3 regions of the Nocardioides sp. W7 genome follow, and region 2 is predicted to be linked to each of the others. Evidence: predicted binding sites of a transcription regulator. Region 2 holds the regulator's gene; each other region holds the start of a gene.

Region 1 (9,717 bases), 960 kb from region 2:
GCGCACGACGCACGCGGGACTCGACCAGGCGCTGGTCTGGCCGTAGGAGTGCTGGCGGACCCTCACGCAGAGCGCCTGACCGCCGCGGATGCCCATCCGCCGTCGCTCCACGGTCGATCCGGTCCACCGCGAGCGCCACGCGGGCGGCTTCGCGGCGAGCATGCTGGCGCGCCGGACCTGCACGTCGTACGTCCGGTCCTCGGGCCCGGCAGACCAGGTGGATGGCCAGCCTGCCGAGATCACGAAGGTCACGCGCGAGCGCGCCGTCACCGTGAACTCGATGAGGTCGGTGGCACCGACGTACGGCGCCCAGCCGGGAGCGCGGCGGTCGGCGACGGGCGCCTGGGCGAGTGCCCCGGGAGCAGGGAAGGCCATCACGAAGGCGACCAACAGCAGGACGAGACGACGCACGCGAACTCCTTGTGAGGGGAGCCGCACGATGTCACAGCGCCGCCCGCCGTGTCCGCAGGTGCGCCGACTCGGCCTCGTTGCCGCACAGCGCCAGAGCGGCGTCGAAGGCCCGCAGCGCGTCGTCGCGGCGGCCGATCCGGGCCAACAGCTCGGCACAGACGGCCGGCAGTCGGTGCCCGCCGAGGGCGACGCCGTCCAGGGCGGCCAGGCCGGCGTCCGGCCCGTCCCGTTCGGCGACGGCGACGGCCCGGTTGAGCCGGACCACGGGCGAGTCGCCGAGGGCCAGCAGCTCGTCGTACCGCGCCACGATTCGGTCCCACGCGGTCGCCGCGGGCGTCGGTGCGACGGCGTGCTCGGCGGCCACCAGCGCCTGCAGGAGGTACGGCGCGGGCGGCGCGCCCACCAGCGGGCGGAGCAGGTCCAGCGCCTCCAGCGCCTCCGCGTGGTGCCACCGGGAGCGGTCCTGGTCGGGGAGCAGCACCAGCCGCCCGTCGACGACCCGGGCGTCGCGCCGGGAGTGCTGCAGCAGCATCAGGGCGAGCAGTGCGTCGAGCTCCGGCCAGGAGGAGCCGGCGGGCAGCAGCGACCGCAGCACCCGCACCAGCCGGATGGCCTCCGCCGCCACGTCGGCGCGGAGCACGTCGGCGCCCGACCCGGGGGCGTAGCCGCTGGTGAAGGCCAGGTAGGACACGTCCGCGACCACGCCGACCCGCTCGGTCAGCTCGGCCCCGGCCGGGACGACGAACCGCGCGTCCGCCAGCTTCCGGCGCGCCCGGGTGAGTCGCGCGGCCATGGTCGACGTCGGCACCAGGAACAGTCGGGCGACGTCCTCGGTCGGCACGCCGAGCACCAGGCGCAGGGTCAGCGCCGCGGCGGCCTCGCGGGACAGGCGCGGGTGGGCACAGAGCAGGACCAGTCGCAGCCGTTCGTCGGTGACGGCCTCCCCGGCGTCGACCAGCACCCGTTGCGCGTGCTCCTGCACCGACGCCTCGACCGCCAGCAGCGGCATCTTCCGGGCCGCCACCGCCTCCGCGCGCAGCCGGTCGAGCACCCGTCGCCGGGCCGCGGTCAGCAGCCAGGCCGCCGGGTTGTCGGGTGTGGAGGCCGGGGTCCAGGTCCGCGCCGCCGCCTCGAACGCGTCACCGAGCGCGTCCTCGGCGAGGTCCAGGCGGCGGTACTGCGCGACGAGCAGGGCCAGCAGCCGGCCCCACTCCTCACGCAGCAGCGACCCCGGGTCGGATCCCGGGTCCGCCACCCCGTCAGCCATCGGTCGTGGGACGCACCTCGACCGAGAACGACTCGGGCAGCAGTCGGGCGAGCTCCAGCGTGGTCCCGAGGTCGGGGAGGTCGACGATCCACAGCCCACCCACCTGCTCGGCGGTCTCGGCGTACGGCCCGGCGGTGACGGCGCGGTCCGGGCCCGGCCGCAGGGTGACGGCCTCGGACGGCGCGGCCAGCCCCTCGCCGCTCACCACCGTGCCGCGCTCGGACACGGCCGCGGAGAACGCCGCGAACGCCGCGAAGACCGCCGCCCGCTCGGCGTCGCCGATCCGGTGCCACTTCTCGTAGTGGTCCTCCTCGGCCATCAGCAGCACGAACCTCATGGGGCGTCCCCGCTGTGGTCGACGGTCGCCCGCACCTCGACGCCCTCCTCGACCGACGCCAGCACGGCGCAGATCTCGAGCAGGTCGTCGAGGTCGTCGCTCTCGACGAGGTAGAAGCCGGAGAGCTGCTCCACCGCCTCGGCGTACGGCCCGTCGGTGACGGCGTGGCCGCCGTCGGGGGTACGACGGACCACCTTCGCGGTCCGGGAGTGGGTGAGTTCGGAGCCGCCGGTGATCCGGTGGCCGCGCTTCTCGAGGAGCAGGGAGAACTCCTCGTGCCGCGCGTAGGTGGCGGCCCGTTCCTCCGGGGTGGCGCTCTCCCAGGTGCTCTCGTCGCCGGGCAGCAGCACGACGTACTCGGTCATGGCGGGTCCTCTCCTCGACTGGAGGTGATGGTGAGTGTGTCACCGTGGTGACGGCCCAGGTCGACCCGAATCGACACCTCCCCGCAGGAATCCGTTCAGGTGGGCGTGATTGGACCTTCCCATGACCACCTCCCGCGCCGCCCGCGTCACCGTCACCGCCTCCGGGGGCGTCGCCCTGCTCGGCCTCGGCTTCGTCGTCGGCTCGCGCCAGCTGCTGCGCGCCCAGGCGGCGAAGGCGCGCGCGATCATCGGCAAGCCGCACGGCGATCACGCCCTCGACGCCGACCGGACCTGGCGGAAGAGGTACGGCGACCCCGTCGACCTGCTGCTCGTGGGTGACTCCATCGCCGCGGGCCTCGGTGCGGAGCGGCCCAAGGAGACCCTCGGCGGCCGACTGGCCCGGCAGCTCGCGAAGCGGACCCAGCGGTCGGTCCGGCTGCGGACGGTCGCGGTCGTCGGTGCGGAGACCTCGGCGATCGCCGGACAGCTCGACCGGCTGCCCGCGTCGTACGCCGCCGACGTCGCGGTGATCGTCGTCGGCGGCAACGACGTCACCCACCGGGTGCCGGTCGCCGACTCGGTGCGCGACCTGGAGGCCGCGATCGCCCGGCTGCGGGCGCGGGGCACGGCGGTCGTGGTCGGCACCTGCCCCGACCTCGGCGCGCTCAGACCGGTCCCGCAGCCGCTGCGGGCCCTCGGCTCGCGGGCCTCGCGACAGCTGGCCACCGCCCAGCGCGCGGGCGCGCTCCGAGCCGGGGCGCACGTGGTCTCGCTGGCGCACGTTGTCGGGCCGTTCTTCATCACCAACCCCGACGAGATGTTCAGCCTGGACCGGTTCCACCCCAGCTCGCTGGGCTACCAGCGGACCGCGCGGGCGATGCTGCCGTCGGTGCTGGCCGCGCTCGGGGTGCACGACCGGGTGCCGTTCGGCCACAGCCTCCCGGACGGTGCCAGTGAGAGGGGCGAGGTGCCGGGCGATGAAACCCGGGTTTCACCGAGGGTGCCGTAGCGTCCCCACCCGTGCCCGACGTGCTGCTGACCACCTTCTCCGCGATGCCCCACGGCGAGCCCGGCCACGCCGTGCTGGACCTGGAGCTCGCCCGCCGCGGCATCTCCAGTCGCTGGGTCCGCTGGGACGACGCCGACGTCGACTGGTCGGACGCCGGGGTGGTCGCGGCCCGCGCGACCTGGGACTACGAGGGCCGGCTGGCGGAGTTCCTGGAGTGGGCCGAGTCGGTCGAGGCGGCCGGCCCGGTGCTGCTCAACGGCTCTGCGGTCTTCCGCTGGAACACCGACAAGCGCTACCTCGTCGAGCTCGCCGAGTGCGGCGTACCCGTCGTCCCGAGCGTGCTGGTCGACGGTCGCGACGACGTGCGGGCGGTCGTGGCGCGGTTCGGCCGCGCGGTCGTGAAGCCGCGGGTCGCCGCCGGCGGCCGCGGCCTGCTCGTCGTCGCCGATGCCGACGCCTGGGAGCCGACCTCGCCCGGTGGTCCCTGGCTCGGCCAGCCGGTCGTCGAGTCGGTGCACAGCGAGGGCGAGCACTCGGTCTTCGTCCTCGACGGCCGCGCGGTCAGCCAGGTGCGCAAGGTCGCCGCCGTCGGCGACGTCCGCGTGCACGAGGAGTACGGCGGCAGCTCGATGATCGCCGACCTCGACCCGGTCGCGGCGGAGGTCGCCGTCGCCACCGTGCGGGCGGTCGAGGAGCTGCTCGGCACCGACCTGTCGTACGGCCGCGTCGACCTGATGCGGTACGACGGCCGCCTCGTCGTCAGCGAGGTCGAGATCACCGAACCGGGGCTCTACCTCGACGTGATCCCGGGCAACGCCGTGCCTTTCGCGGACGCGGTGCAGGCTCGCCTCTGAGCCTCGGGCGCCCGGAGTTTCTTGCACTCGCAGGGGTCGAGTGCTAAACATTGGGTTGGCACTCTTACCATGAGAGTGACAAACCGGATCGGTGCCAGTTGAGGTCCATGCGTCGGCGAGAAAGGGTTCGCCGGGTCGCAGGATCGTCCGTCGCGGGCAACCCACCGGACCGGATCCACAACTCTAAGCGTGAGGAATCGCAGGAGTTATGCCCAAGCTGATTGCTTTCAACGAGGAAGCCCGACGCGGCCTCGAGCGTGGCATGAACACGCTCGCCGACGCCGTCAAGGTCACCCTCGGTCCCAAGGGTCGCAACGTCGTCCTGGAGAAGAAGTGGGGCGCCCCCACGATCACCAACGACGGTGTGAGCATCGCCAAGGAGATCGAGCTCGAGGACCCGTACGAGAAGATCGGTGCCGAGCTCGTCAAGGAGGTCGCCAAGAAGACCGACGACGTCGCGGGCGACGGCACCACCACCGCCACCGTGCTGGCTCAGGCGATGGTCCGCGAGGGCCTGCGCAACGTTGCCGCCGGCGCGAACCCGATGGGTCTCAAGCGCGGCATCGAGGCCGCCGTCACCGCCGTCTCCGAGCAGCTGCTCGGCATGGCCAAGGACGTCGAGACCCGCGAGCAGATCGCCGCCACCGCCACCATCTCCGCCGGTGGCGACACCACCGTCGGTGACGCCATCGCCGAGGCGATGGACAAGGTCGGCAAGGAAGGCGTCATCACCGTCGAGGAGTCGAACACCTTCGGCATCGACCTCGAGCTCACCGAGGGCATGCGGTTCGACAAGGGCTACATCTCGGCCTACTTCGTGACCGACCCGGAGCGCATGGAGACGGTCCTGGAGGACCCCTACATCCTCCTGGCCAACTCGAAGGTCTCGAATGTCAAGGACCTGCTGCCGCTGCTCGAGAAGGTCATGCAGTCCGGCAAGCCGCTGCTGATCATCGCCGAGGACGTCGACGGCGAGGCTCTGTCCACGCTGGTCGTCAACAAGATCCGTGGCACGTTCAAGTCCGTCGCCGTCAAGGCCCCGGGCTTCGGCGACCGCCGCAAGGCCATGCTGCAGGACATCGCGATCCTGTCCGGCGGCCAGGTCATCTCGGAGGAGGTCGGCCTCAAGCTCGAGACGACCGGCATCGAGCTGCTCGGCCAGGCCCGCAAGGTCGTCATCACCAAGGACGAGACCACCATCGTCGAGGGTGCCGGCGACGCGGCCCAGATCGAGGGTCGGGTCAACCAGATCCGCGCCGAGATCGAGAAGTCGGACTCCGACTACGACCGCGAGAAGCTCCAGGAGCGCCTCGCCAAGCTGGCCGGCGGCGTGGCCGTCATCAAGGTCGGCGCGGCCACCGAGGTGGAGCTCAAGGAGCGCAAGCACCGCATCGAGGACGCCGTTCGCAACGCGAAGGCGGCCGTCGAGGAGGGCATCGTCGCCGGCGGCGGCGTGGCCCTGGTGCAGGCTGCGGCCACCGCGTTCGACAAGCTGGACCTGGTGGGCGACGAGGCCACCGGTGCCAACATCGTCCGCGTGGCCACCTCGGCCCCGCTGAAGCAGATCGCGATCAACGCCGGCCTCGAGGGCGGCGTCGTGGCTGAGAAGGTCTCCGGCCTCCCCGCCGGTCAGGGCCTCAACGCCGCGACCGGCGAGTACGTCGACATGATCGCCGAGGGCATCATCGACCCGGCGAAGGTCACCCGCTCGGCGCTGCAGAACGCCGCGTCGATCGCCGCGCTGTTCCTCACCACCGAGGTCGTCGTGGCCGACAAGCCGGAGAAGGCGGCGCCCATGGGCGGCGACCCGACCGGCGGCATGGGCGGCATGGACTTCTGATCGACAGCTGCCGCGGCGAAGTCGCGGGCAGCGTGGTCGATCAGGTCGAGTAGCGCCGGCACGGACCGAGCGAAGCGAGGGACGCGCGGCGCGTATCGAGACCGAGATCCAGCTCACGCAAGCGCAGCAGCACCGCACCAACCGAGGAGGCCTCGGACCCGCGAGGGTCCGGGGCCTTCCGGCATTTGAGAGGCTGGGCAGGCTCCCGGCTGGACGGGACCGCCCGCGGGTACTCGGAACATCTCGTGGCGGGCGAGGCGAAAGGGTGGACGTGGACGACCAGGAGCGCCGACGGCACTTCGAGGAGCTGGCGCGCGAGCTGACCGAGCCGCTGCGCCGGTTCGTGGTGCGGCGCACCGACCCCGCGACCGCCGACGACGTCCTCGCCGACACCCTGCTGGTGTGCTGGCGGCGCATCGACCAGATCCCCGCCGACCCGCTCCCGTGGGCGTACGGCGTCGCGCGCAACTGTCTGGCCAACGCCGAGCGGGGCCATCGGCGGCAGCGACGGCTGGCCGCCAGGATCGCGAGCACCACGCCGCCCGACGTCGTACCCGACCCGGCCGAGGTGCCCGGCGACGATGCGGTGATCGCCGCCCTGGCCGAGCTCCGTCCCGCGGAGGCCGAGCTGCTGCGGCTGTGGGCCTGGGAGGAGCTCACGCCCGGCGAGATCGCGGTCGTGCTCGGCATCACCCCGAACGCCGCCAGCATCCGGCTGCACCGGGCCCGGCAGAATCTCGCCGATCGCCTCAGGAAGGACGAGCGAAAGATCGACCGGACTGCCGGACATGAGGAGTCGAGAGAGGGGAGAAGGCCATGACCGACTCGCACGACATCGATCGGGACGACGCCCTGCGCGCACGACTGCGTGCCGTCGACCCGGCTGCCTCCCTCGGCCCGGCCGACCCCGACGGGGTGGCCCGACTCCTGGAGGACATCATGAGCCACGACACCGACACCCTGGTCCCCGAGCGCCGGACCGGCACACACGGCCGCAACCCGCTCACCTGGCTCGTCGCGGCGGCCGCCGCGCTGGTCATCGCGGGAGTGGGGATCTTCACGCTGACCGGGACCGACGACGACAGCACCGCGCCGCCGATCGCCGAGGGCGGCACGGGCGCGGACGGGAGTGACCCCGTCGTGATCAGCCTGCGGGCGCCCGCCGGGTCCACCGGCCGGTGCATGGTGCCGTCGGCGGAGGTGCTGTCCCAGCAGCAGCTGGCGTTCGCGGGCACGGTCGAGTCGATCGCCGACGGCACCGTGGTGCTGACCCCGACCACGTTCTACGCCGGCGACGAGGCCGATCAGGTCGAGGTCGACGCGCCGGCGGAGCAGCTGACGAACCTGATCGGCGCGGTCGACTTCCAGGTCGGCGGGACCTACCTGGTCTCCGCGACCGACGGCCAGGTCACCGTCTGCGGGTTCAGCGGACCGGCGACCCCGGAGCTGGAGAAGCTGTACGCCGACGCCTTCGGCGGATGAGCGTGCACGGGCTCCTGCTCGCCGCGGGAGCCGGCTCCCGGATGGGCCTGCCGAAGGCGCTGGTCGTCGACGGAGCGGGTGAGCCCTGGCTCGCCCGCTCCGTCGACGTGCTTCACGACGGCGGCTGCGAGCAGGTGACAGTCGTGCTGGGAGCCGCCGTCGAGGAGGCCGTGCTGCTGCTCGACGGCCGCGGCGCCGACGTCGTGGTCGCGCACGACTGGGCATCGGGGATGTCGGCCTCCCTGCGGGCGGGCCTGGCGTCGCTCGGAGAGGTCGACGCGGCCCTGGTGCACCTGGTCGACCTGCCCGACGTCACTGCCCAGGTCGTCGCCCGGGTGCTCGCGTCCGGCACCGGGCCGGGCTCGCTGGCGCGGGCGGCGTACGACGGACTCCCCGGGCACCCGGTGCTGCTCGGGCGCGAGCACTGGGACGAGGCGGCCGGGACGGCCGCCGGCGACCAGGGCGCGCGCGACTACCTGCACGCTCACGACGTACTGCTCGTCGAGTGCGGCGACCTGGCCCGAGGGCAGGACGTGGACCGCCCCCTGTGAGACGTGGGGTCACTCGGGGCGGCGGATCCGCACCGGACCGCGGGCGGTCGCCACGTCCACGACCGCGCCGCCCTGGGTGACCTCGACCAGACCGGCGGTCGCGAGCCGGGCCGCGGCGTCGCGGACCGGCTGCATGAGCGGTCGCCAGTCGTCGGGAGCGGCCGCCCGGGCGGCGTCGGAGGGACAGATCGTGGCGCCCGGGGCACGCTGGTCGAGCAGGTCCAGGATGGTCTGCTCCAACGGGTCGGCCACGAATCCGATGATGCCAACCCGGGGCCAACGGGCCGGTCAGTAGCCTGGATCACATGGAGGCCCTGGGCAGCGCCGCGGAGGTGGCCGAGCGACTGGGCGCGACCGGTTACCTGTGCGACGACGCGCTGGCCACGGTGGCGTTCCTGGCGCTGCGGATGGAGCGCCCGCTGCTGCTCGAGGGCGAGCCCGGCACCGGCAAGACCGCGCTGGCCGAGGCGCTGGCCGAGACGCTCGGCGTCCCGCTGGTGCGGCTGCAGTGCTACGAGGGCATCGACGCCACCCAGGCGCTCTACGACTGGGACTTCCCGCGGCAGATCCTGCACCTGCGCGCGCTCGAGGCGGCCGGAGGCGCGGAGCTGGAGGAGGCCGAGAAGAGCCTGTACGACGAGCGCTTCCTGCTCGCGCGCCCGGTGCTGGCCGCGCTGCAGCAGGCGCCGGCGGTGCTGCTGGTCGACGAGGTCGACCGGGCCGACGACGAGTTCGAGGCGTTCCTGCTGGAGGTGCTCTCGACCTACCAGGTGACGATCCCCGAGCTCGGGACCGTCCGGGCCGCGACCCCGCCGTACGTCGTGCTGACCAGCAACCGCACCCGCGAGCTGCACGACGCGCTGAAGCGGCGCTGCCTCTACCACTGGATCGACCACCCGGGCCTGGCCCGCGAGGTCGAGATCGTCCGCTCCCGGGCGCCCGAGGTCTCAGCGACCCTGGCGGCCCAGGTGGTGGGCGTCGTGCAGCAGCTCCGGGCCGGCGGCGACCTGCTCAAGCCGCCCGGGGTCGCCGAGACCCTCGACTGGGCGCGGGCGCTGCACCACCTCGGCACCGTCGACCTGGACCTGGAGACCGCGGCCCGGACCCTGGGGGCGCTGGTGAAGTACCGCGAGGACGCCGACCGGGTCCGCACCGCCCTCGATCGGATGCTCACCCCATGAGCCGACCCGTCACTGGCTCGGCGGATTCTGCGGCGTGTCGCGGCAGGATCGACGGGTCGACCCACGAGGCCGACGAGGTGCTGCTCGGGTTCGCCCGGGCGCTGCGGGCCGCCGGGGTGCCGGTGACCCAGGACCGGGCCCAGGGGTTCCTCGAGGCAGCGGCGCTGGTCGGGCTCGGCGACCCGGGCGCCACGTACGTCGCCGGGCGGGCCACGCTCTGCGGCAGCCCGGACGACCTGGCCCGCTACGACCAGGTCTTCGAGGCCTGGTTCGGCTCCCGCGACGGGCTCCCGCTACCGCGGCCCCCGCAGCCGGTCGCGCCGAGCTTCACCGATCTGCCCGAGACCGACGGCGACGATGACGGCGAGGGCGAGACCGACCCCGAGGTCGTCCGCGCCCGGGCCAGCGAGCTGGAGGTGC
Region 2 (9,717 bases):
ACGCCGAGGCCGCGATCGCAGAGGTACGCCGGGCCCGCGCCGCCCTGGGCGACGTCGACCTTCCCGTCTCGACGATCTTCTTCGGCGGCGGCACTCCGACGCTGCTCAGCCCGGCCGACCTCGGGTCGGTGGTGGCCGCGATCGCCGGCGAGTTCGGGCTGGCCGACGACGTCGAGGTCACCACCGAGTCCAACCCCGACAGCGTCGCGCTGTGGGACCTGGAGGAGCTGCGCTCGGTCGGCATCAACCGGATCTCCTTCGGCATGCAGTCCGCGGTCGACCACGTGCTGAAGGTGCTCGAGCGCACCCACGACCCGCTTCGGGTGCCCGCGGCGGTCGAGTGGGCCCGCGCGGCCGGCTTCGAGCAGATCAGTCTCGACCTGATCTACGGGACGCCGGGGGAGAGCATCGCCGACTGGGAGACCTCCGTCGAGGCGGCCCTGGCCTGCGCGCCGGACCATGTCTCGGCGTACTCCCTCATCGTCGAGGAGGGCACGGCCCTCGCTCGTCGGGTGCGGCGCGGCGAGCTGCCGATGCCCGACGAGGACGACCTGGCCGACAAGTACCAGCTGGCCGACGAGCGGTTCGGGGCCGCCGGGCTCGGCTGGTACGAGGTGTCGAACTGGTCGACCGGTCCGGACACCCGCTGCCGCCACAACCTCCTGTACTGGACCGGCGGCGACTGGTGGGGCGTCGGCCCCGGGGCGCACTCGCACGTCGGCGGGGTGCGCTGGTGGAACGTCAAGCACCCGGCCGCGTACGCCGACCGGCTGGCCGCCGCTCGCAGCCCCGCCCACGCCCGGGAGCTGCTGAGCGAGGAGGACCGGCGGGTGGAGCAGGTGCTCCTGGAGCTGCGACTGCGCGACGGGCTGCCGGTGGCCGTGCTCGACCGCGCGGGCCGGGCCGCGGTGGCCGGCCTGGTCGGCGACGGGCTGCTCACCCTCGAGGTCGAGCGGCTGGTGCTCACCCCCCGCGGCCGGCTGCTCGCCGACGCCGTCGTGCGCGCCCTGCTGCCCTGAGCGGCACTAGGCTGCTCGCATGACCCAGGGACCTGAGTACCCCGCCTCGCAGGAGCCCTCGGGCGACGAGCCCACCCAGCCCTACGGGAGTCGCCCGTACGGCGAGCAGCCTCCGCCGCCTCCGTCGGCCGACCAGCCGGCGTACAGCCAGCCGCCGTACGCCCCGCCGCCCTACACCCAGCAGCAGCCGGCCTACCCCGGCTTCCCCGGAATGCCGTACGGCGCCTCGCCGGCCGCGCCGTACGGCGTGCACCCGCTGACGGGCGTGCCGTACTCCGAGAAGTCCAAGATCGTCGCCGGCCTGCTGCAGATCCTGCTGCCGCTGGGCATCGGCCGGTTCTACCTCGGCGACACCGGCATCGGGGTGGCCCAGCTGCTGGTCACGATCTTCACCTGCGGCATCGGCGCGCTGTGGCCCGTCATCGACGGCATCATCATCCTGGCCTCGGACAGCAAGGACTCCCAGGGTCTGATGCTGCGGTCGTGATGCGTCCGCGAGACCGGATGGGTCTCGATACCACGGGCTCCGCCCTCGCAGGCTCGGTCCGAGCCCGTCTACTCGACCTCGTGACCTGACGCTCGTCCTTCGCAGGCTCAGTCCGAGCTGGTCACGAAATCGATCAGCTCCTCGACTCGGCCGAGGAGAGCCGGGTCGAGGTCGTGGTACGACGAGACTCGGCCCAGGATCTGCTTCCAGGCGCGGGCGATGTCGGCCTGGTCGCGGTGCGGCCAGCCCAGGTGCTGGCACACGCCCCTCTTCCACTCGATGGAGCGGGGGATGTCGGGCCACCGCTCGAGGCCGACCCGGGCGGGCTTGACCGCGGCCCAGACGTCGATGAACGGGTGGCCGACGATCAGCACGTGCTTGCCGACCGGGGACTTCGCGACGCCCTGGGCGATCCGGCTCTCCTTGGAGCCCGGGACCAGGTGGTCGACCAGCACGCCGACCCGCCGATCGGGACCGGGGCGGAAGTCGCGCAGGTGCTCGGCGAGGTCGTCGACACCGTCGAGGTACTCCACGACGACGCCCTCGACGCGCAGGTCGTCGCCCCAGACCTTCTCGACCAGCTCGGCGTCGTGCCGGCCCTCGACGAAGATCCGGCTGGCTCGCGCCACCCGGGCCTTCGCACCGTGGACAGCGACCGAGCCGGATGCGGTGTGGGTGGGCTTGGCCGGCGCACTCTGACGCACGGGCGCGACCAGGATCACCGGGCGGCCCTCAAGTAGGAAGCCGGGGCCGAGCGGGAAGGTGCGCCGGCGGGCCCGCCGGTCCTCCAGGGTGAGGGTGTGCAGGTCGCGGTCGACGGCGACGATCTCGCCGCACCAGTCGGTGGTGACCTCCTCGACGACCGTGCCGAGGTCGGCCGGCGCCTCGACCGCACGCCCGCGCTTGGGGGCGCGCCAGTCGGTCGAGAGGACGTCGGAGCCGTACCGGTCAGCCATGCCCGCCACGCTAGGCGGCGCGACCGACAGTCCGCGGCAGGGCGCGCCGCCTCACTCCTCCTGTGAGGTGTCCGACGGGTGCCGGCCCTCGCCGGCGGCGTCGCCCGGCTTCGGCTCGCCCTTGCCCTCCTGCTCGGCGGCCTTGCCGCCGGTCAGGAGGTCCTCGACGGTGCTGCCGGGCTCCAGTCCCTCGGCCAACGGGTTGTCGTCGCTCGGCACCAGGTCCTCGGGCAGGTCCTCGTCGGGGACGCCGGGCTCGTTCTCGTTCTCCGCGTTGCTCATGCCGCCCGGTACCCGCTCAGATCAGCGGCAGCCGCTTCTGGCTGCGGGGCAGCTGCTCGTAGCCCCGGCGTACGGCCTCGCCGAGCTGCTCGCGCGGGTAGGGCCACTCGGCGGCGGCCAGCGCGTCGCGGACCGGGACGCCCGTGGTCGCCAGGTGCCGGATGGTCTCGGCGACGATCCCGATCGTGTTGCGCTGCTCCTCGACGAAGTCGCGGTCGACCGGCGCCCCGTGGCCGGGTACGACGACCGACGACCCGGTCGTCAGGCCGAGCACGATGTCGAGCGCCAGCGGCCACTCCAGCGGGTGGCAGTCGCCGCCGAAGCCGGGCGGGCCGGACTCCTCGACCAGGTCGCCGGCGAGCAGGGTGTCGGCGTCGGGGACCCGTACGACCAGGTCGCCGGCGGTGTGGCCCCGGCCGGGGTGGACCAGCTCGACCAGCCGGTCGCCGAGGTCGAGCGCCACCACCGAGGAGAACGTGTGGTCGGCCGGCACGATCTCGGTCGCCCGGATCTCGTCGCGGTGCGGGTCGTCGGGATCGGCGTCGTACGCCGCCTTGATCCGCTCGCCCGCCGCCACGGTGTTGGCGGCGGCCGTCTCGTGCGCGTGGATCGGTACGACGCCGTACGCCGAGCGCAGCTCCCCGTTGCCGAAGGTGTGGTCGAAGTGCTCGTGGGTGTTCACGACGCCGACGACCCGCCCGGTGCCGAGCCGGCGGATGTCCTCGACCACCTCGCGCGCGGCGAGCGCCGAGGCGTGCGTGTCGACGACGAGCAGCCCGTCGGCGCCGCCGACGAGCGTCACGTTGACGTCGAACCAGTCGTAGCGCGCGACCCAGATCCGGTCCGCGACCTCGGTGAAGGGCACCCGGGCAGGCTAGGCCACTGCGGCCATCGGGGTCCTCAGCAGATCCCGGCGTGCAGCTCGCGGCGCAGCATCTCGCCGAGCTCGGCGGTGGTCCGGGCGGCGCGGGGGAAGGTGACGTCGAGGTGCCGGGCGCCTTCGGCGTCGATCCAGCGCACCTGCACGCCGGACGGCGAGAGGTCGGCGAGGGCGACGCCGAGCAGTCGGCCCATCGGGGTCCCGGTCGTGGTCGACACCGCCCGGCGCAGCTCCTCCTGGTGGCAGCTGTTGGCGTGCTCGACCGAGTGCTGGAGGTAGCCCCGGTTGAGGTGGTGGGCGGGGGAGCGGAAGTGCGCGAGCGGGACCCGGAGCTGCTGGTCGGGCTCCCGCTCGTCACCAGCGGCGGGTGCGGCGTGCCGGGTCAGCAGCGCGAAGTTGAGCTCGAGGACGACCACGTGGCGGGTCTCCGCGCAGCAGGCGCAGTCCTCGACGCCGCGGGTCTCCACCCGGCCCGCCAGGGTGAGGGTCATGGCGCGCTCCTCGGAGCCCGGGTGGCCGAGACCGCTCTCGACCGTGATCAGGGCGCTGCGGTGGTGCGCAGCGGCCACGGCGAGCTCGCTGTCCGGCGGGCAGGAGAACGTCGGGGTTCCGTACACGTCCTGCATCCCGAGTGCGTCGTCACCGAGCACGCTCGGGTGGCCGTCGACGACCAGGCTGACGCTGCCCGGGCAGGCGAGGATGCTGCGCGCCTCGGCCGCGAGCTCGGCCGGATCGAGCAGCGGGCGGGTCGTGGGGTCCGCGGTCATGTCGCCTCCTGAGTGAGTTAGGCAAGGCTAACCTACGCGACGGTCGGACGCCCCGGAAAGCCGCTGTCCGGATCGCGAACCACGCTCGGTCCGCACCGCCTTGTAGAGTTGGCACTCCGGACATTCGAGTGCCAGGTCAGCCAGCGGAGGAGGCGAGATGCAGGAGGAGCGTCGACTCGCGGTGCTGCGCGCGATCGTCGAGGACTACGTCTCCACCGAGGAGCCCGTCGGCTCGAAGGCGCTGGTCGAGCGGCACGGTCTCGGTGTCTCGCCGGCCACCGTGCGCAACGACATGGCCGCGCTCGAGGACGAGGGCTACATCACCCAGCCGCACACCAGCGCGGGGCGGGTGCCGACCGACAAGGGCTACCGGCTCTTCGTCGACCGACTGACCACCGTCAAGCCGATGAGCGCCGCCGAGAAGCGCGCGATCTCGACCTTCCTCGACGGCGCCGTCGACCTCGACGACGTCGTGCAGCGCTCGGTGCGGATGCTCTCCCAGCTGACCCGCCAGGTGGCCGTGGTGCAGTACCCCACGCTCTCCCGCTCGACCGTGCGCCACATCGAGCTGGTCCCGCTCGCCCCGAACCGGCTGCTCGCGGTCCTCATCCTCAGCACCGGCCGCGTCGAGCAGCGCCTCGTCGAGCTCGGCGCCGACCTGGGCGACGCCGAGCTCGCCGAGCTGCGGAACCGGGTCAACCGCGCCGCCACCGGCGAGGTCATCTCCGAGGCGGCGGTCTTGCTGCGTGCGGCGGTCCCGGAGGTCGACGACGGGTCGACGGCGGCCGTGGTGGACGTCCTCGTCGACGCCATGGTCGACCACCGCTCGGACCAGCGGATCGCCGTCGGCGGCGCCGCCAACCTGGCGCGGTACGGCGACTCCTTCGACTCCGCCGTCCGTCCGCTCCTGGAGGCACTCGAGGAGCACGTGGTGCTGCTGAAGCTGCTCGGCGAGGCCAGCACCGGCGGGATGGTGACCGTCCGCATCGGGGCCGAGGGGCCGTACGAACAGTTCGCCTCGACGAGCGTCGTGGCCACCGGCTACGGCCCGCGCGACGAGGCGCTCGCGACGCTCGGCATCGTGGGCCCCACCCGCATGGACTACCCGGGGACGATGTCGGCCGTGCGCGCGGTCGCCCGCTACGTCTCGCGCATCCTTGACGAGAGCTAGCACCAGCTCAGCCCCCGCACTCGCACTCGCCGTACGACAGACGACAAGAAGGAACCATCCGTGAGTCAGGACCTGTACGAGCTTCTCGGTGTCGCCCGCGACGCGGACGCCGACGCCATCAAGAAGGCCTACCGGCGCCTCGCCCGCCAGCTGCACCCGGACGTCAACCCGGACCCGGAGACCCAGGAGAAGTTCAAGGAGGTCACCCGGGCCTACGAGGTGCTCTCCGACCCGCAGAAGCGCGCGTCGTACGACCGTGGCGGCGACCCGTTCGCCGGCGGCGCCGGCGGCTTCGGGCAGGGTGCGGGCTTCTCGTTCACCGACATCATGGACGCCTTCTTCGGCGGCCAGGGCGCGGGTGCGGCGGGCGGCGGACGTGGTCCGCGGGCGCGTACCCGACGCGGCCAGGACGCGCTGATCCGCCTGGAGGTGGAGCTGGCCGAGGCGGCCTTCGGGGTGACCCGGGAGCTGACCGTCGACACCGCCGTCCTCTGCGGCACCTGCCACGGCGAGGGCGCCGCTCCGGGCACGCACGCCGTGCCGTGCGAGACCTGTCGCGGCCAGGGCGAGGTCGCCCACGTCCAGCGCTCCTTCCTCGGCGAGATCCGCACCCTCCGCCCGTGCGCGGCCTGCCGCGGCCTCGGCACCGTCATCCCCGAGCCGTGCCGGGAGTGCTCCGGCGACGGCCGGGTGCGCTCGCGCCGGTCGCTGACGGTCAAGATCCCGGCGGGCGTCGACACCGGCACCCGGGTCCAGCTGTCGGAGCAGGGCGAGGTCGGCCCCGGCGGCGGCCCGGCCGGCGACCTGTACGTCGAGATCCACGTCGCGGCCCACGACGTCTTCACCCGCCAGGGCAACGACCTGCACTGCACCGTGACCGTGCCGATGTCGGCCGCCGCGCTGGGGACCACGCTGGTCCTGCCCACGCTGGAGGCCGACGTCGAGCAGGGTGCCGACTCGGGGGTCGAGACGAGCTTCGACCTCGAGGTGCGCCCCGGCACCCAGTCCGGCACCCAGCAGATGCTCCGGGCCCGGGGCGTCCCCGGCCTGCGCGGCGGGCGCGGCGACCTGATCGTCACCATCGCGGTCGAGACGCCGACCAAGCTCGACCCGCGCCAGGAGGAGCTGCTCCGCGAGCTCGCCGCGATCCGGGGCGAGGAGGAGCCGACCGGCCAGGTCCGGCCCGGCTCGAAGTCCGTCTTCGGGCGGCTCCGCGACGCGTTCAACACGCACTGACGACCCGCACCGAGATGTCGCTCCCGGTCCACCTCGTGCCGTCGCTCGACGGCGTCTGCGTCGGCTCGTCGGTGACGGTCGACGGCGACGAGGCGCACCACGCCGTCGCGGTACGACGGCTGCGGGTCGGCGAGGCCGTCGTACTCACCGACGGGCGCGGCACCTCGGTCGTGGCCGAGGTGGGGGCGACCGGCAAGCGGGTGTTCTCGGTGACCGTGACCTCCGTGGAGACGGCCCCGGCCCCGGCGCCGGCGATCACGGTCGTCCAGGCGCTGCCCAAGGGCGACCGGGGCGAGCTGGCGGTCGAGGTGCTGACCGAGGTCGGGGTCGCGCGCGTGGTCCCGTGGGCGGCGTCGCGAAGCGTGGCCGTCTGGAAGGGCGAGCGGGCCGAGAAGTCCCTCGCTCGCTGGCGCTCGACGGCCCGGGAGGCGGCCAAGCAGGCCCGCCGGTCCTGGTTCCCCGAGGTCGACCCGCTGGCGTCGACCGCCGACGTCGTCGCGCTCGTGGCCTCGGCCTCGCTCGCGGTCGTCCTGCACGAGGCGGCCACCGTGCCGCTGACCTCGCTGGCCGTCCCCGCCGACGGGTCGGTGCTGGTCGTGGTCGGCCCGGAGGGCGGGCTCGCCGACGACGAGGTCGCGGCCCTCGTCGCCGCCGGGGCGACGTCGGTGCGGCTCGGTGCCGAGGTGCTGCGCACCTCCACCGCGGGCGTCGTCGCCGTCGCCGCGCTGCTCGCGCGGACCCCGCGCTGGGGTTGACAAGCCCTAACGCGCCAGCAGCTCCTCGACCCGCGCCGACTCGGACGCCAGGTCGTCGCGCTCGGCCCTCGTCAGCGGGCGGAGGGACTCGACGACCTCGACGCGGCCGTCCACGACCCGCCACAGACCCTCGAGCCAGCCGTCGACGAAGAGCGCGTTCGCGGTGCCGCCGTTGACGCCCATCCAGGCGCTCCGCTTCTCGGGATCGGTGACCCGGTCGCGCCGGGCGTGCGAGAGCCAGACGTTGTCGTAGCAGCCCAGCAGGCGCACCGGCGCCGGCTCGTCCTCGTCGGCGACGACGGCCTCGGGTACGTCGTACAGGGTGCGGCCGTCCTCGTCCTCGTGACGCACCAGGTCCTCCATCGCGGCCAGGACCGGCCCGAGCCGGGTGATGGCCGACCAGGCGGTCACGTCGGCGGCCGTCGCCGGGCCGAAGGCGCGCAGGTAGCGCCGCACGATCTCGGGTAGGTCGGGGTCCGGGGCCGGGCCGCCCAGCCACGCGTCGGCGTACTGGTAGACACGCCGCCCGTCTGCTTCCAACAGCCGCGTGGAGGCACCTGGACCAGCGGCGCGGTCAGCCGTGCGACCTGCCCCAGCGCCGTCGCGGGTCGGTCCACGAAGGTCTCCGCGAGCCGTTGTCCCAGTGCCTTCTGGGTCAGCGGGCCGTCGGCCAGGGCTGACCGCAGGGCCGCGTCGAACGCCTCCCGGTCCACGTCGGTGGCGCCGCGCACGTTCTGGCTGGAGCGCAGCTCCTGCTCCATCCGCGCCTGGGTCCAGGCCCGCAGCGGCCGGGCGTCGGCCGCCGGGAGGAGGTGGATCGTCCCGCGCATCGTGAGCAGGCGCACCAGGCTCCGCTCCTCCAGGCCCCGCGTGACGTCCTCGGGATCGAAGCTCGCCAGGCGGGCGTGCAGGGAGAGGTACGGCGGGAGGTTCTCCGGCGCCTGCAGCCCGACCAGGTGACCCGCCAGCTCCGCGACCGAGGTGTCGGTGCGGGCCAGCAGGTGCTGGCGCCGGAGCAGGGTGCGGTTCAACCGTCGGCGGCTCAGCCTCATGGCGGCACGATAGGACGGATGGGCGGAAAGCGGAGCCTCCGGCGCACCACGCACGCCGGAGGCTCCGAGTCGATGTCGATGTGCAGCTACTCGACGACGATCGCCTTGCTGTCCTGGTGCGGTCCGGCACCCTCGGCGCCGCCGGACGGGTCGTCGGTGAGCGCGACGAAGGTGTACTCACCGGGGGCGAGGCCGGAGACGTCGACCTCGGTCTCCCACGGGTAGAGCTTGTCCATCCAGCCCTCCGCGGTGGCGAAGCCGTCGAGGACGACCTTGTCGCCCTGCCGGATCTCCCACGGCACGGTCGCCTCGAACGAGCTGGCGACCCCGCTGGCGGTGAAGGTGTCGGGGACGGTGGCGCCCTCCTCGGGCGAGGTGACGCTGACCAGACCGAGGACGTCGAGCGGGGGCTCGGCGCTCACCCCACCGGCGGTGTCGACGCCGAAGAGCGTGGCGGGGGAGTCGCCGACGAAGACGGTGACCGGAGCGCGGTCCTGCTGGACGCCCTGCAGCGTGTAGACCAGCTGCTGCACGGCGAGGGTGGCCTCCTCGGAGCTGTCCTGGCCGGTCGTGGTCGTCCACGCGTCGTCGGGGAGCTCGACGCGGAAGCCGCCGTCGGCGTACTCGATGCTCGCGAAGGAGCCCGAGGGGTACGCCGTGCGGTAGTCCGGGTCGAGGGCGTCACCGGCGGCCACCAGGGCGGCCGCCTCCTCGAGCGGGTTGTCGGACGCGACCTTGCGGAACTCCCGGAACAGCCGGGCGCCCTGCGGGGTGTCGCCGACGAAGTAGACCGGCACCGTCACCTCGCCGCTGGGCGGGGCCGACTCGGTCGCCGAGCCGGTCTCCGGGTCGCCGGGGGTCGCCTCGGTGCTGCTGTCGACGGGGTCGGTGGCGACGGGGTCCTCGGAGCCGTCGTCGGAGCCGCAGCCGCTCAGGACGGTGCCCAGGGCAGCGGTGAGCGCGAGGGCGGCGACGCGGGTACGGCGGGGAAGTGCGGTCATGACACCCATCCTGGTCGATCGGTCGTGAACACGTCGGACCTACCCGACGATCAGGGACCGCGTGTCGGTCCAGAGCTCGGGGGGCTGGTTCTCGGGACCGGGTCCCTCGAC
Region 3 (9,717 bases), 790 kb from region 2:
CGAGAAGACCCTGGTCGCGGCCGGTCAGTGCACCAAGGTCGACCCGTCGGCCCGCGCGGCTGCGGTCGGCCTGCTCGGCTGCGGCGTGATGGCGGGCATCGGTGCGGCGATCAACACCGGTGCGGTGACCCGCGGCAGGTCGGTCGCGGTGATCGGCTGCGGCGGCGTCGGCGTGGCCGCGATCGCCGGCTCCGCGCTGGCCGGTGCCTCCCCGATCATCGCCGTCGACATCGACGCCAAGAAGCTGGCCAAGGCCCGTGAGATGGGCGCGACCCACACCGTCGACTCCTCGCAGGTCGACCCGGTCGAGGAGATCAAGCGGATCTGTGCGGAGACGTACGACGGTGCCGACGGCGCGGACGTCGTCATCGAGGCCGTCGGGCGCCCGGAGACCTGGAAGCAGGCGTTCTACGCCCGCGACCTCGCCGGCACCGTGGTCCTGGTCGGCGTGCCGACCCCGGACATGAAGGTCCCCGAGCTGCCGCTGATCGACGTGTTCGGCCGCGGCGGCGCGCTGAAGTCGAGCTGGTACGGCGACTGCCTGCCGGACCGCGACTTCCCGATGCTGGTCGATCTCTACCAGCAGGGCCGGCTCGATCTCGACGCGTTCGTGAGCGAGGAGATCGGCATCGACGACATCGAGGCGGCGTTCGCGAAGATGCACGACGGCGACGTGCTCCGCAGCGTGGTGATCCTCTGATGTCCGCCCGCGTCGACCACGCCGTCGTCAGCGGCACGTTCTCCCTCGACGGCGAGACCTTCGAGGTCGACAACAACATCTGGGTGGTCGGTGACGACGCGGAGTGCGTGGTCATCGACGCACCCCACGACGTCGAGGCGATCATGGCCGTCGTCGGCGACCGCGTCGTCCGAGCCATCCTGCTGACCCACGCCCACGACGACCACGCCCGGATGGCGCCGGCGCTGCGCGAGCGGGTGGTCGCGCCGATCATGCTGCACCCCGACGACCGGCCGCTGTGGGAGCTCACCCACACCGACCACCTGTGGGACGTCGACCTCGGCGAGGGCTTCGAGATCGTCGTCGGCGGCACCCTGCTGCGGACGCTGCACACGCCCGGCCACGCCCCCGGCGCGGTCTGCTTCCACGCGCCCTCGCTCGGCTGCGTCTTCACCGGCGACACCCTGTTCCAGGGCGGTCCCGGTGCGACCGGCCGCAGCTTCAGCGACCGGCCCACCATCGAGGCCTCGATCCGCGCGAAGCTCTTCGCGCTGCCCGAGGAGACCGTCGTACACACCGGTCACGGCGACGACACCACCATCGGCGCCGAGCAGGCTGCGCTCGGCGCCTGAGCGGCAACGTCCCGGACCGAGACGGGACCTCTGGCCCGGATGCTCGTGCACCTTCGCCCCTGATCGCGCCCCCGTCGGACGGGAGAAGGTTGGTGACATCAAGGCGGAACGGGCATCAGGTCCTCGCCGGTAAACCGGAGGAAACGTCATGCGTGCAGCACTCGACAAGCTGATCTCGTGGACGGGGCTTGCCCTGGCCGCCGTCCTGCTCATCGCCGGCGGGCTGCTCACGTGGGCCAACACCTTCATCGGGGACCAGGTCGACAACCAGCTCTCGGCCCAGGACATCATCATGCCCGAGGGCGGGGCGCTCGAGTCGCTGCCCGAGGCCGACCGCGAGGCGCTCGAAAAGTTCGCCGGCAGCCCGCTGGACACCGGCCCCGAGGCCCAGGCCTACGCCGACCACTACATCCTCGCCCACATGAACGCCAGCGGCGCCGAGCTCGCCGGTGAGGCGGTCACCTACCAGGAGGCGAGTGGCAAGGGCCGCGAGCTGACGGCGGCCTTGGCCGAGAACCCGAACGCCACCCAGGCCGAGATCGACGAGGCAGCGGCCTGGATGGACCTGCGGGAGTCGCTCTTCCAGGGCAACACCCTGCGCGGCCTGCTCCTCTACGGCTACGCCTTCGCGACCATCGGCACCATCGCCGGCATCGCGGCCATCGTCTCCTTCGTCGGAGCCGGAGTCCTGCTCGTCCTGTTCGGCCTCGGGATCTGGCACGCTCGCCGCGTCGCCCAGACCGAGGGCGCCGGCACCACCGCGAAGGTCGCTCAGCCCGTCTGAGCAACCGTCCGCACGGTCATCTCCCGGAACCCGCAAGGGTCCCGGGAGATTCGGCATTTCCGGGGCGGTGGGAGCGTCGGTCAGAACGGGCGGACGAGCAGCGCCGTACCGCTCCCGGCGACCCGGGTCATCACGATCGTCGCCTCGTCGTCGCCGTGCAGGTCGAGCCGCTTGCGCAGCTGCTCGGGGACCACGTCCACCCCGCGCTTCTTGATCGTCAGCCGGCCGATGCCGCGCTCGCGGAGCGCGGCCCGCAGCTGCTTCTCGCGGTACGGCAGCTCCGCCAGCACCTCGTACCCGCGGGCGAACGGCGTCGAGAAGGCCTGGTCGGAGGAGACGTAGGCGATGTGCTCGTCGACCAGCCCGCCGCCGACGCCGGCCGCGACGGCCGTGACCAGCCCGGCCCGGATGACCGCGCCGTCGGGCTCGTAGAGGAACCGGCCCACCGGGACCACCCCGACCGCCTCGGGCCCCGGGTCGTCCTCGTCGGTCAGCGTCGCCAGGCCGCCGTCGCCGATCACGGTGGCCCGTCGGGCCGTGGTCGCGAGGCTGCCGGACCACAGGGCGGCCTCCTTCACCTCGCCGTGGTCGCTGACCCACTCCGCCTCGACGCCCGCGGGCACCAGGGCGTGCGGTATGCCCGGAGCGACCTTCACGCAGGAGTCGCGGCGCAGCAGCCGCTCGACGAACGCCCAGGGCGGGGTCCAGTCGTCGACGTCGAAGGAGCGTCCCCGGCCGGTACGACGGGCCGGGTCGGCGAAGGCCACGTCGAACGGCGACGGGTCGACCGCGGTCGCGTCGGTGACCATGACCGCGCCCGGCAGCCCGAGCGCCTCGAGGTTGGCCCGGGCCACCTCCACCCGCACCGGGTCGAGGTCGACGCCGGCGCAGGTGATGCCGACCCCGGCCGCGGCCATCAGGTCGCCGCCGATCCCGCACCCGAGGTCGACCAGCGTCGTCGTCTGGAACGCCTCCAGCCGGGCGGCCCGGTGAGCGGCGACCGGCCGTCGGGTCGCCTGCTCGAGGCCGTCGGGAGTGAAGTACAGCAACGGTGCGAGGTCGCCGAACTTCGCGACGGCCCGCACCCGGAGCGTGGCCTGGGTCAGGGCCGCCGCCACGTGCTCGGCGCTCGCCTCGCGCCGGAGCGCGGACTGGGCGCGCAGCGGGTCGTCGCCGACGACCTCGCTCGCCCGAGCGAGCAGTCGCTGGCCGTCGTCGGTCAGCAGCCAGCGGAAGGCGTCGAGGTCCACCCGGAGATCCTGTCAGGTCGACCGACGTACGGACCTCACTGGCACTCCTACGACACGAGTGCTAGTTTCTGAACTGGCACTCTCCCCGTGAGTGTGCCAGCGCTTGCGAGCCCGGCACGACCCCCGCGACGGCGTACCGGAACCCGTAGGCACCAGACGTGAATCACCCGCCATCCGAAGTTCGAAAGTGGAGGTCGACATCATGTCGGTCAACATCAAGCCCCTCGAGGACCGCATCGTCGTCAAGGCGGTCGAGGCCGAGCAGACCACCGCCTCTGGCCTGGTCATCCCGGACACCGCCAAGGAGAAGCCCCAGGAGGGCGAGGTCATCTCGATCGGCCCCGGCCGCATCGACGACAACGGCAACCGGGTTCCCCTCGACGTCGCCGTCGGCGACAAGGTCATCTACAGCAAGTACGGCGGCACCGAGGTCAAGTACGCCGGCGAGGAGTACCTCATCCTCTCCGCGCGCGACGTCCTCGCCGTCGTTTCCTGATTCTCTCCGGGTCGTGTGCCTGACCTCGCGCCAACGCGCGTGCTCAGGCACACGGCCCGGTCCTGTTTTGTGAGCTAGGAGAGCAATGCCCAAGATCCTGGAGTTCGACGAGAACGCCCGACGCGCCCTCGAGCGCGGCGTGGACAAGCTCGCCAACGCCGTCAAGGTGACGCTCGGCCCCAAGGGCCGTTACGTCGTCCTCGACAAGAAGTGGGGCGCCCCGACCATCACGAACGACGGTGTGACCGTCGCGCGTGAGATCGAGCTGGACGACCCCTTCGAGAACCTCGGTGCGCAGCTGACCAAGGAGGTTGCCACCAAGACGAACGACATCGCCGGTGACGGCACCACCACGGCCACCGTGCTCGCCCAGGCGATGGTCCACGAGGGTCTGCGCGCGGTTGCCGCCGGTGCGAACCCGATGGGTCTCAAGCGGGGCATGGACGCCGCGGCCGTCGCTGTCGGCGACGCGCTCCGAGCGGCCGCCCGCGAGGTGGACTCCAAGGAGGACATGGCCTCGGTCGCCACGATCTCCAGCCGCGACAGCCACATCGGCGAGCTGCTCGCCGAGGCCTTCGACAAGGTCGGCAAGGACGGCGTGATCACCGTCGAGGAGTCCAACACCATGGGCACCGAGCTGGAGTTCACCGAGGGGATGCAGTTCGACAAGGGCTACATCTCGGCGTACTTCGTGACCGACCAGGAGCGCATGGAGGCCGTCCTCGACGACCCCTACATCCTGCTGCACCAGGGCAAGATCTCGGCGATCGCCGACCTGCTGCCCCTGCTGGAGAAGGTCATCCAGGCCGGCAAGCCGCTGTTCATCCTCGCCGAGGACGTCGACGGCGAGGCCCTGTCGACCCTGGTGGTCAACAAGATCCGCGGCACCTTCAACGCCGTCGCGGTGAAGGCCCCCGCCTTCGGCGACCGCCGCAAGTCGATGATGCAGGACATCGCCACCCTCACCGGTGGCCAGGTCATCGCCCCCGAGGTCGGCCTCAAGCTCGACCAGGTCGGTCTCGACGTGCTGGGCACCGCCCGCCGCGTCGTGATCACCAAGGACGACACCACGATCATCGAGGGCGCCGGCGACACCGCCGAGGTCGAGGGTCGCGTCAACCAGATCAAGGCCGAGATCGAGAACACCGACTCCGACTGGGACCGCGAGAAGCTCCAGGAGCGTCTCGCGAAGCTCGCCGGTGGCGTGTGCGTGATCAAGGTCGGCGCCGCCACCGAGGTGGAGCTGAAGGAGAAGAAGCACCGCATCGAGGACGCCGTCTCCGCGACGCGCGCCGCGATCGAGGAGGGCATCGTCCCCGGCGGTGGCTCCGCGCTCATCCACGCCGTCTCGGTGCTGGACGGCGACCTCGGCCTCACCGGCGACGAGGCGACCGGCGTCCGCGTGGTCCGCAAGGCGGCCGACGAGCCGCTGCGCTGGATCGCCGAGAACGGTGGCGTCAACGGCTACGTCGTGACCACCAAGGTCCGCGAGCTCGGCGTCGGCAACGGCTACAACGCCGCGACCGAGGAGTACGGCGACCTGGTCGCCCAGGGCGTCCTCGACCCGGTCAAGGTGACCCGCTCCGCGCTGGTCAACGCGACCTCGATCGCCGCGATGCTGCTGACGACCGAGACGCTGATCGTCGAGAAGCCCGAGGCCGAGGACGACGCCCCGGCCGCCGGCGGCCACGGCCACGGCCACGGTCACTGATCCGCAGCACCAAGGATGACGGCGCCGACCCCCTTCGGGGGCCGGCGCCGTCGCCCATTTCGTGGCCGTCGGCCGCGCCGCACTACTTCTCGCTGAGGTCCCTCGTCCCCAGGACCACGCCCTGCGCGTCGATGAACTCCACGGTCGCGAAGTGGCCGCTGATCCCTCGGTCGAGCTCGGGGACGGCGACGGCGTACCCGCCCGTCCTCGGGTCGACGGCGACGCTGTGGTCGAAGCCGTCGCCGAGCACGCGCACCGTCGTCACGCCGTCCAGGGCGGGCTCGCCGTAGACGTAGTACGTGGCCGGCGGCGGGGGGTCGTCGACGGTGCCGGTCCAGGACTCGTTCGTGGTGTTGAACCACGCGTCCAGGGGGTAGTCGCCGCAGTTGCCGCCGAAGTCCGGCCCCCCGGTGGCCGCCGCCTCCAGGACCGCGATGCAGCTCAGCCCGTCTGCGTCCGTGCCCCGCCAGATCTCGAAGGTGCGGGGCGTGCCGCTCTTGGTCGTCGTGAACGAGGCCAGCTCGTGGATGCCGGACACGCTGGCCTGCGAGGTCTCGTCGAAGTGGTCGGTGATGAGCGCGGGCACCAGCCCGCCGGCGTACGCGACGCCGCTGAGGCCGAGCACTCCGGCGGTCGCCGCACCGACCAGGGCGAGACGACGGCGCCTGCCGCCGCGGCGTGCGGGCGACGGGTCGTGGCTGGCGAGGATGGCCTCCAGCGTGGTGGCCGACCACTCCGCGTCGATCGGACGGGTCTCGGGACGAAGTCGTTCGAGTGCGTTCATGACAGCTCCTGCGCTGGGATGTGTCGGGGTTCGGGGTCGGACGTTTGCGGTGCTGCCTGGGCGAGCAGGGCGGCCCGAGCGCGGCTGAGTCGCCGTCGGAACGTTGCGGGCTTGATGCCCAGGACCGTTGCTGCCTGATCGTTGGTGAGCCCGTCCCAGCTGATGAGCAGCAACGCCTCACGATGCTGCTCGTCGAGCCGGGCAAGACGTTCGAGCGCCTCACGACGGCTGAGGACTGCATCTGCGGAGTCGGCGGCGTAAGCCGCGACCCCGTCCAGCAGGGCGATCCGGTCCTCCAGGGCACGGTGGCGCCGGCTCGCGCGGGCCCGGTTCTGGATCACCTTGCGGGCGGTCACCAGGAGCCAACCGATCGGCGGAGTGGGGAGGTCACCCCAACGGCGCCACGCGATCATGAAGGTCTCCGCGACGACGTCGTGGGCGGCTTCGGCCCCGACGTGGCGCCGAGCGAAGGCCAGCACGTGCGGGGCCTCGGCGTGCCACAGCTCCGTGAACTGCTGCTGGGAGTTGCTCATACCTTGAAGTGTCCGGGAACGATGCCTCTGTGACTCGGGGCTCGCCATCGGCTGTGGGGTCCACCCGGGTCCCTCGTCGTCCCATGCCTTCCCGACGAGGTCAGGAACGGATCGGTTGCACGTGACCTCCCGGGCTCAGCCGCAGTCCGGCTCGATCGGGGCCCGGGTGAGGTCGCGCCGCAGGTAGACGGGCCGGTCGTCGCAGCCGCTGCCGTGGGCGGCGTACCGCTCCTCGACGAGCGCGCGCAACCGGGCGCCGCCGGGCTCGCTCCAGGTCTCGAAGTCGACCCACTCGACCACCCAGGCCGGGGCGTCGGGTCCGGCGACGAGGGCGGTGAGCTCGTCGAGGTCGGGGTCGAGGGTGCGCATCGGCAGGCTCCACAGGTGCGCGTACGGCGAGCTCATCCCGCTGGCCAGCTGGAGGTCGGCCCGTCCGCCGAAGACCACGAGCCGGTCGCCGGGCTCGGCCGCCGCCTTCAGGGCCACCCCCGTGTCGTACTCGTGGAACTCCTGCAGTCCGGCGGCGTTGATGACCACCCAGCCGACCAGGCAGGTCGCCGACGAGAGGGCCGCGCCGACGATCACCGCGCGCATGGTGCGCCCGCGCCGGTTGGAGCGGCGCGTCATCAGGGCCGCGGCCAGGGCGGTCGCGGGCAGCAGTGGGAAGAGGTAGTCGCGCCAGTAGCTCCCGCCGATCACCAGAGCGGCCGCATCGAAGACCAGCAGGGCGGCGGTCGCGGCCGTGACGGCCTTGCCGTCGGCCCACTCCTCGCGGATGTGCACGACGAAGCCGCCGATCACCAGCAGCATGCCGGCGACCAGGCCGGCGGTGAGCAGGATCCCGGCGCGCAGGGCCGGCGCGTGCGGGCTGCCGACCGCGAGCACGGCGGCCGCATCCGAGCGGAAGCCGCCGACGGCGTACCAGAGCACGTCGAGCTCCACCCCGGCCGACCTCGCCCACGCCACCGTCGCCACGAGGGGTACGGCGGCGCCTACCAGACCGCCCGCGGCCAGCCGGGTGAAGTCGCGCCAGTCGATCTCTCGGACCGCCCACGAGACCAGGAGCAGCACCCCTGCGAAGACCAGGCCGCCGAACAGGTTCTGCTTCACGTGCGGGGCGATCCCCGCCGACAGCCCGGCGAGGACGGCGAGCGGGACGGAGCGTTCGCGCAGGGCGAGCAGCGCGAGGGCGCAGCCGGCCATCACGAACGGAAGCCCGAGCAGCTCGCCCTTGACCGCGACGGCGTCGATGACCGTGTTGGTGGTGAGGGCGGCGACGCAGACCGCCGTCCAGCGCGCCGACCGCTCGCCCGCCACCAGCCGGGCCGTCCAGGCCGCGGCGAGGACCAGGGCCGCGCACGCGAGGGCGCCGAGGACCCGGATGAACAGCGGACCGCCGATCTCGTCGGAGACCCGGAAGATCGCGATGAGCAACGGAGGCCGGTCGACGAAGTAGGCGCCGTACACGCTGTCGGGCATCGGGTCCCAGGCCCGGGCCACGAGCAGGAAGCCCGCCTCGTCGGCCCGGACCGGGCGGGTCAGGCCGGGCAGGCGCAGCAGGAAGGCCGCCAGCGCCGCGAACGCGACGGTGTGCCGGGAGTCGACCCAGCCCGCGATCCGCCGGCCGGCGTCGACGAAGGGGGAGCCGCTGCGCATGGCGGACACCTTCTCAGACGCCCCGCGGCCCGAAGTGGCGCCCACCGGTAACGAGGACGTTGCGGGCCCGCAACGTCCCCGGGACACCATGGGCCCATGCTGTGGAGAGTTCGTACGACGCTGCCCGACCGACCCGGAGCGCTCGCCGTCCTCGCCCTCCACTGCGGGGCGGAGGGGGTGAACATCCTCGGACTGCAGATCTTCCCCGACATCGACATCGTGACCGACGAGCTCGTGCTGCGCACCCCCGAGGACTGGGAGAGCGACGACATCGTGCGGCTGGTCCTCGCCTCCGGGGCGATCGCCGTCAGCGCGGCACCCTGCAGCGAGGCGGCGCTCAAAGACCAGCCGACCCGGTACGTCCAGGCGGCACGGACGATCCTGGCGCAGCCGGCCGCGTTCCCCGAGGTCGTCGCGCAGCTCTTCGACGCCGAGGCCGACCCGCCGAGCGGCGAGGGCCCGGCGCAGGACGTCATGGAGTTCACGGTCGGCGACGTCGAGGTGCAGGTCCGGCGTGCCGCCCACTTCACGCCGACCGAGCACGCCCGGGGAGCGGCGCTGGCCGACTTGGTCAGCGACGTGCTCCAGCGCAGCAAGGAGTCGGCGGCGATCGGCTCGAACACCACCGGTCGGCGGCTGGGCGGCGGCCAGACCCCGGAGTACGTCCCCGACGGCGACTCGGTCTCCGCGATCATCGGCGACGTCGTCGTCGGTCTCGCGACCGTCCAGCAGCCGTTGCCCGACGAGCCCGAGGTGCGCTCGGTCGTGCTGCGGGTCGACCCGACCTGGCAGCGCCGGGGGATCGGCACCCGGCTGCTGGTCGACGCGGCCCGGCTGGCGCACCGGATGGGCGCGTCCGAGATCCTGCTGACCACCCGCTCGGACAACCAGGCGGTGCTGCCGATGGTGCTCGCGGCCGGCATGCGCGGCCGGATCCGGATGGCCGCGGACGTGCTGACCGTCCGGGTGCCGGTGCGGGATCTCAGGCCGCGCGGCTGAGCCGCAGGCCACACGGTCTGCGGCGGCCGCGGCCGCCGAGCGCCGGTAGGCTGTCGGGGTGGAGCTCCCCGACAAGTTCGCCGCCCTCGGTCTCACCTACGACGACGTCCTGCTGCTGCCGGGTCACTCCGACCTGGCGCCCTCGGACATCGACCTGACCTCGCGGCTGACCCGCGAGATCTCGCTCAAGGTG

The links. Region 2 encodes HrcA, which represses chaperone genes, less so after heat shock. Its sites were predicted from a motif close to TTGGCACTCGNNNNNNNCGAGTGCCAA; they were not measured.
Region 1: a site for HrcA is predicted at 4,299-4,325, ahead of groL (chaperonin GroEL). Genes of this name have one in related genera too.
Region 3: a site for HrcA is predicted at 3,384-3,410, ahead of groES (co-chaperone GroES). Genes of this name have one in related genera too.

The regions. Positions count from the first base shown of each region.
Region 1 covers NZ_CP095078.1:152,587-162,303, reverse strand. The annotation lists gene MUB56_RS00870 (hypothetical protein) at 1-411, opposite strand, end outside; gene MUB56_RS00865 (DUF6596 domain-containing protein) at 443-1,678, opposite strand; gene MUB56_RS00860 (YciI family protein) at 1,671-2,015, opposite strand; gene MUB56_RS00855 (YciI family protein) at 2,012-2,380, opposite strand; gene MUB56_RS00850 (SGNH/GDSL hydrolase family protein) at 2,502-3,389, shown strand; gene MUB56_RS00845 (hypothetical protein) at 3,401-4,243, shown strand; gene groL (chaperonin GroEL) at 4,452-6,083, shown strand; gene MUB56_RS00835 (sigma-70 family RNA polymerase sigma factor) at 6,355-6,903, shown strand; gene MUB56_RS00830 (hypothetical protein) at 6,900-7,565, shown strand; gene MUB56_RS00825 (nucleotidyltransferase family protein) at 7,562-8,116, shown strand; gene MUB56_RS00820 (DUF3253 domain-containing protein) at 8,126-8,368, opposite strand; gene MUB56_RS00815 (MoxR family ATPase) at 8,422-9,297, shown strand; gene MUB56_RS00810 (VWA domain-containing protein) at 9,294-9,717, shown strand, end outside.
Region 2 covers NZ_CP095078.1:4,707,561-4,717,277, reverse strand. The annotation lists gene hemW (radical SAM family heme chaperone HemW) at 1-1,019, shown strand, start outside; gene MUB56_RS22065 (TM2 domain-containing protein) at 1,039-1,506, shown strand; gene MUB56_RS22060 (DUF3097 domain-containing protein) at 1,614-2,462, opposite strand; gene MUB56_RS22055 (hypothetical protein) at 2,514-2,744, opposite strand; gene MUB56_RS22050 (MBL fold metallo-hydrolase) at 2,761-3,609, opposite strand; gene MUB56_RS22045 (hypothetical protein) at 3,645-4,391, opposite strand; gene hrcA (heat-inducible transcriptional repressor HrcA) at 4,549-5,562, shown strand; gene dnaJ (molecular chaperone DnaJ) at 5,623-6,798, shown strand; gene MUB56_RS22030 (16S rRNA (uracil(1498)-N(3))-methyltransferase) at 6,813-7,553, shown strand; partial or broken gene MUB56_RS22025 (winged helix DNA-binding domain-containing protein) at 7,560-8,605, opposite strand; gene MUB56_RS22020 (Gmad2 immunoglobulin-like domain-containing protein) at 8,692-9,606, opposite strand; gene MUB56_RS22015 (Gmad2 immunoglobulin-like domain-containing protein) at 9,646-9,717, opposite strand, start outside.
Region 3 covers NZ_CP095078.1:5,501,781-5,511,497, reverse strand. The annotation lists gene MUB56_RS25805 (S-(hydroxymethyl)mycothiol dehydrogenase) at 1-700, shown strand, start outside; gene MUB56_RS25800 (MBL fold metallo-hydrolase) at 700-1,311, shown strand; gene MUB56_RS25795 (hypothetical protein) at 1,460-2,095, shown strand; gene MUB56_RS25790 (class I SAM-dependent methyltransferase) at 2,176-3,345, opposite strand; gene groES (co-chaperone GroES) at 3,548-3,841, shown strand; gene groL (chaperonin GroEL) at 3,927-5,552, shown strand; gene MUB56_RS25775 (hypothetical protein) at 5,635-6,336, opposite strand; gene MUB56_RS25770 (sigma-70 family RNA polymerase sigma factor) at 6,333-6,869, opposite strand; gene MUB56_RS25765 (hypothetical protein) at 7,005-8,525, opposite strand; gene MUB56_RS25760 (GNAT family N-acetyltransferase) at 8,622-9,524, shown strand; gene guaB (IMP dehydrogenase) at 9,583-9,717, shown strand, end outside.